Regions from separate parts of the Clostridium sp. SGI.024 genome, predicted to be linked through region 2. Evidence: a T-box and tRNA genes for the amino acid it is inferred to sense, from the RefSeq annotation. Region 2 holds a T-box; the other holds one or more tRNA genes.
What was found. The T-box of region 2 lies ahead of argS (arginine--tRNA ligase). A T-box ahead of a tRNA ligase gene usually reads a tRNA of that ligase, here a tRNA-Arg.

Region 1: it has a tRNA-Arg gene. The T-box ahead of argS (arginine--tRNA ligase) is inferred to sense a tRNA for this amino acid. The anticodon was not compared.

What each region holds. Positions count from the first base shown of each region.
Region 1 covers NZ_JBNPON010000025.1:38,913-42,353, forward strand. The annotation lists gene ACQRD5_RS08930 (MATE family efflux transporter) at 1-1,330, opposite strand, end outside; tRNA gene ACQRD5_RS08935 (tRNA-Arg) at 1,549-1,623, opposite strand; gene ACQRD5_RS08940 (staygreen family protein) at 1,690-2,475, opposite strand; gene ACQRD5_RS08945 (lysophospholipid acyltransferase family protein) at 2,641-3,369, shown strand.
Region 2 covers NZ_JBNPON010000001.1:55,212-58,652, reverse strand. The annotation lists gene ACQRD5_RS00300 (Ppx/GppA phosphatase family protein) at 1-878, opposite strand, end outside; T-box leader at 1,023-1,224, shown strand; gene argS (arginine--tRNA ligase) at 1,365-3,056, shown strand; gene ACQRD5_RS00290 (FeoB-associated Cys-rich membrane protein) at 3,075-3,248, opposite strand.

The DNA.
Region 1 (3,441 bases), on a different contig from region 2:
ACTTTCCTGACTTTAATCTACTTCTTTCAAATATAATTTTAATAAATTCTTCTGTACATATTAAAAAATATACTACTGTTACTGGTAAGCCTAAAGCTATTGCACTAAAAAAAGAAATAGGTACAGCATAGAACCATATAGTTCCTAATTGTACTAGTGTTGAATAAAGAGTGTCTCCACCACCTCTAAAAATTCCAACAATCATAACTACATTATAGAACCTTATAGGACATATTAACGCCATAATTCTTAAAACAGTAACTGCGTCTTTAAAAGTATTTGATTCAACATTAAATGGCTTAACAATTTGTGGTGCTAAAATCCATACTACTACTCCTATTATTAATCCTATTATAGGAGAAACTTTCCCAAGCTTATGTGAATAATCTATAGCAACCTCTTCTTCATTGGCACCTATTTTATTGCCAACCATTATAGCTGCTGCAGATGCTAATCCTATACATAAAACCATAAACATATTATTTAATGTTGTTGCAATTTGCATTGTAGCAACTGCACTAGTTCCTATTTGCGCATAGGCTATTGAATAAGCTGTCATCCCTAAAGACCATAATAATTCATTAGCAATAACTGCAGTAGATGTATTGAAATAAATTCTTATAAAGTTCATATCAAAAGAAAATAGCTCTCTTATCTTTGATGAAACAATATTATTTTTAGCATAAATCATAAAAATTATATAGGCCACTTCTAAAGTTCTAGCAATAGTTGTTGCTAGAGCAGCACCTGCAACTCCCATTGGTGTTACTCCAAGGTTACCAAATATAAATACCCAGTTTAAAAATGCATTACAAAGTACTCCTATTATACTTGCATACATTGGTGTCTTTGGCTGTTCTGAACTCCTTAGAGCTGATGAAAAAGCTTGAGTGAAGTTAGTAAATAAACAACTAATAGCAACAATTCTTAAGTATTGTGCTCCAAGTTCAATAACCTTAGCATCTTTTGATAATACAGACATTATTGGATTAACTAAGAAAAAGGCAGCACCTCCAAAAATTATAGAAGCAACAAAACCTATAGATATATCTAATCCAAGTACCTTTTTAATACTTTTAACATCTTTCTTTCCCCAATACTGTGACATAAACACACTAGCCCCTGCATTTATACCTGAAAGACATAGAGTAAATATAAAGAAATATTGGTTAGCTAGTCCAACTGATGCAATTGCTTCTTCTCCTAATCTACCAATCATCAAATTATCTACAAGATTTAGTGATGATGTTACAAGATTTTGAAATGTGATTGGTAATGCTAATGTAAGCATTGTAGTAATAAAAGCTTTATCTTTTAATATTTTCTTCATTGTATCCTCCTGCATTTATTAGTACGATTACTTTTATTATTTATTTGCATAAAAAAAGAGCAATGGGTAATTAGCTGCCCATCTGCTCTTAAACATAAAATATTTTCTAATAATTCAACTAGTTTGTCAATAATATTAAAACAACGAAATCTTTATTACATCAATTAATAAATAAAAAACTCGTAAACCTATTGATATAAAGGCTTACGAGTTTTTACTGGTATCCCCAACAGGGATCGAACCTGTATCTGTCCCTTAGGAGGGGACTGTTCTATCCATTGAACTATGGAGACTTGAGTACCAAATAAATTGTATAATAACATTTTCCATATGTCAATATTTTGATTTAGAACTTAGAATTACCCTATCTTTTCAATTATTAAAACATTTGGTTTTACTCTTATATTTAATATTAACTCTTCTATATCATTTCCACTTAATATTTTCACCAAAACAACTATTTCATGTTCCTTAGAGTATCCATCAATACTATCTAATTCTTTTATACTTAGTAGTTCTATTTCTTTTATTAGAAACTTAACTTCCTTTCCATACACTGGTGCTAAGTGTATTTCTATATGAGGGTTAATTAGATTTAAAATTAGATTTTTATTAATATCCACATTGTTTTTTATTTTTTTTAGCTGACTATTAACTTCCTTTTCTTTTAATTCTTTTTCATCATATCCTTCTATATTTATATAATTTTTTAATTCCCCAAAGCTTTCTACCTTATAAAAATCATCATAGGTGGAGTTAAACTTTATAAATATCTCAGCTTCAATTAAATCTTTATTTTTTTTAAGAAACTTTTCTTCAGATTTAATTATAGAATTAATCATTAGTGGAAGCTCTTTTCTTATTTTTTTATCTTTTTCCTTTACCTTTTCATAACTATTTTCATTTGAAATTACATTTATTTGAAAGAAAAGCATGTACTTTTCATTCTCACAGCACCATCTTCCACATAATCCTTCACCTTTATATATGTTCTTGCTTTTATTCTCATCTTTATTTATATTTATTTTCATTTTCTTTGAAGATTTTAAGTAAGTAACTTCATAGCACCTTGGTATAATTGGACCAGTATCTAATATATCTTCCATTCTCTCTATACTTAATTTATAAGGATTTGCCTTATTCAAAATTAACACCTCAATTAACTAATAATTTACAATATATGTTTATTAATTATATATAGTTACCCCTAGACATATAAAGAGTAAAAGATTTTTATTTAACTTTTCTATGTTAATACTTTGTTATATACTTTATTTATATATTTATATTATCGAAAGGATTTGATTTGCATGCTTAGATCTATTGTTTGGTATATAGTATTCTTTAGTTCACTTATTTTAAAAATTCCGGCTATGATAAGAACTAAGACTCTTACCAAAAAAGGATTAAATGAAGAAAGAGATAAACTTGTTTATAAAAATACCACATCTTGGGCAAGAACCTTATTAAAAATCGCTGGAGTTAAAGTTACAGTACATGGTGTTGAAAACATACCTAAAGATACGAATGTATTATATATTGGTAACCATCAAGGAAACTTTGATATTCCTATATATATGAGTGAAATACCTGGATTAAAAGGTTTCGTATCTAAAATTGAAGTTAAAAAAATTCCTGGAGTTCGTACTTGGATGGAATATATGTATTGCGTATTTATGGATAGAAGTAGCTTAAGAAAATCTAGTGAAGCTATTATTGAAGGTATTAAAATACTAAAAAAAGGTCATTCTTTAGTAATATTCCCAGAAGGAACTAGAAGTAAAGGTGATAATATGGGAGAATTTAAAGCTGGTAGCTTTAAACTTGCAACAAAATCAAAGGTTCCTATAGTTCCAGTTACAATGAATGGCTCTTATAAGATAATGGAAAGTAATAAAAAGAAATGGATGGTTAAACCTACTCACGTTGATTTATATATACATCCTGCTATTGAAACAGCTAACTTAAATAAAGAAGAGCAAGATGCTTTAATTACAAAGGTTTATGATGTAATTAAGAGTAAACTTCCACAATCATAGAAATATCTTATTACATCAAGAGATCTTCTTAATGAAGTATCTCTTCTTTTTTATCTTAATAATTTATCTATT
Region 2 (3,441 bases):
AAGCCTCTTCCAGAAATAATTATTTTACTACATTGCACCATATTAGCAATTTTTTTAAAAATTGCAGTACCTCCAACTATAATATCTGCAAGTTCTGGATCTATTCCATCAAGTTTTTGCCTTTGTTTATAGTCTTTACATTTCAATAAATTAAAAATTTCTTTAACATCAATATCCGTAAGCTCATAATTATGAATTATTTCAAGAGGATATCTTTTTCTTACTCTATCTATTTTACCGATAGTTCTTATGGTAGAAGCTATTCCTATTATAGATTCAAATTTTGTTTCTTTTAGCCATTGAATGCTTTCAAGTAAATCATATAAATATTCAAAGGTACTGGTTAAAGCATTAGGAAGTATTCTATCATTTAGTTCAAATTTATAACTTAAGTTAACACTACCTATAGGTAAGGTTATACTTTTAATTATCTTATTATCTTTAACCCAAGCTAAATGAGTATCAGTTCCAGCTACTTCAACTAAAAGAGAATTTTCTATGTATATGCTTCTTTTTACACCTAGAAAGTTATATAGTATTTCCTCTTCACAGCTTAAAATTCGTATGTCTATATTTAACTCTTTTTTTATAAGAGGTAACAATATATCTTTGTTTTTAGCTTCTCTTAAAGACTCAGTTGCTACGGCAAAAATTTTGCTTGCACCAGAAACTGTACATAATGATTTATATGCTTTTAAAGTAGAAAGTATAGTAGTAAAATTTTCGTTACAAATACCATCATCCTTAACTAAGTCATGACATAACCTAATTGATGTTTTAAGTTCATCAATTATTTTAAAGTATCCATTTTTATTAACCTCAGTTAACATAAGTCTAAGAGAGCTTGGGCCTATGTCAATAATACCGATTCTATCCATAATAACTCCTTAATAAAAAACTAAAAAATATTTTATATAAAATATTATAACATTTATATTAATAAAGTATAGAGAAGCTTAGCTAATTTGTATTGACAATAAATCTTTCATTTATGTATAATGTTGATATTATATAAGAAGATATTAAAATCTATGAAAAGAAGAGTACTATATTTGAGTCTTTTTAGCGAGTAAGGGATGGTGCAAGCCTTATAAGATAGAATAATAGGAAGAGAGCCTTGGAGATAACTACTGAAACTAAGTAGGATAGTTCGTTTGCTGCGTTAAAGCATTGAGTGGCATTTATTGCAATCAGAGTGGTACCGCGGATTTATCCGTCTCTTATAATATTTAAGAGGCGGTTTTTTATTTTTTTAGGAAATAATATTACATAATATATTTCCAAGAATAAAATATAGAACTTTATCTTTTCAGCTATAAGATTGGAAAATCTATAATATGCTTAAAATTGTAAGGAGGATAAAAATGGATTATAAGAAGAAAGTTGCTGAAGCTATAAGTAACCATGTAGATATGGATATTGAAAGTATTGAGAAGTTAATTGAAATACCACCTAAAAGTGAGATGGGAGACTATGCATTTCCATGTTTCCAATTAGCAAAAGCTTTTAGAAAAGCTCCAAATATGATTTCTGAAGAATTAAAAGAAAAAATAAATGATGAAGGTTTTGAAAAAATAATTAATATAGGACCATATATTAATTTCTTTGTTGACAAAGGTGAGTTTACTAAAAATACTATAGATAAAGTTTTATCTCAAGGTGAAAATTATGGTTCAAGTGATATTGGAAATGGGAAAACTATATGTGTAGAATATTCATCACCTAATATTGCAAAACCATTTCATGTAGGACACTTATTTACTACAGCAATAGGTAATTCACTATATAAGCTTTTTAAGAAGGAAGGATATACTGTAGAAGGAATTAATCACTTAGGTGACTGGGGAACACAATTTGGAAAGCTTATTTCCGCATATAAAAGATGGGGAAATGAAGAGGCTTTAGAAAAAAATGCTATAGATGAATTATTAAGAATATATGTTAAATTCCATGATGAAGCAGAAAAAGATCCTGCTTTAGAAGATGAAGGAAGAACATATTTTAAAGCTTTAGAACAAGGTGATAAAGAAGTTGAAGCTTTATGGAAGAGATTTAGAGATTTAAGCTTAAAAGAGTTTGAAAGAATATATGAAATATTTGATGTTAAATTTGACTCATATGCTGGGGAAGCTTTTTATAATGATAAGATGGATGTAGTAGTTGAGGAGCTAAAAGAAAAAAATCTTTTAGTTGAAAGTAATGGAGCTCAAGTAGTTATGTTAGATGATTACAATATGCCACCATGCATTGTTTTAAAAGGTGATGGAGCATCAATATATGCAACTAGAGATTTAGCAGCAGCTATGTATAGAAAGAAAACTTATGATTTCTATAAGAGCATATATGTAGTTGGAACACCTCAAGCTTTACATTTTAAGCAAGTATTTAAAGTGCTTGAACTTGCTGGACATGAATGGGCTAAGGATTGTGTTCATGTAGGCTTTGGATTAGTTAAATTTGCTGATAGAAAGCTTTCAACAAGAAAAGGTGAAGTAATATTATTAGATGACTTAATAAAGGAATCTATAGATAAGACTTTAGAGGTTATTAATGAAAAAAATCCTAATTTAGATAATAAAGAAGAAGTAGCAAAGAAAATAGGTGTGGGAGCAATAGTCTTTACATATCTAAAGAATTCAAGAGAAAAAGACATTGTATTTGATTGGAAGGAAATGCTTTCATTTGAAGGTGAAACAGGTCCTTATGTACAATATTCTTATGCAAGAGCAAATAGTATATTAACTAGAGCTGGAGAATTAAAGGGAGTTGCAGACTATTCTAAGTTGAATACTAAGGAAGAGTTTGAACTAATTAAATCATTAGAAGGCTTTGGAAAGCAAATTCATTTAGCAACAGAAAAATTAGAACCTTCTATAATTACAAGATATGCAATAGAAGTTGCAAAACTATTTAATAAATTCTATAATGCACATTCAGTATTAAATTTAGAAGATGATAGCTTAAAAGAAGCTAGAGTTAATTTAGTAAAAGCTACATGTCAAGTAATTAAGAATTCATTAGCTTTAATTGGAATAGAAGTAGTAGATAAAATGTAAAAAAATGCATAGCAATGGCTATGCATTTTTTTTAACCTTTTCTATCTTTAGTATATTAGATTTATCTTCGTACATTGGGCAATGGTCAGAACAGCTTTTGCAGTTACAGCTACCTTTAGAGGTATTGTGAAAAGTATTAAATAATATATATGTTGCTAAAGATACAATTACTAAAGTTATTATTATTTCCATTAAAACACCTTCTTATATAATATTTAATTAAAGATGGTATAGAATATATACCTATAATATTTATAATTAAATCAATATTGAAAATCATTATCACAATTTAATAATAGCAAAGTGCGAAATAATAGTCAAATATATATATAAGATAAAGTAAAAATTTTTATTAATTAATGTCTATTTATATGAACATAATAAA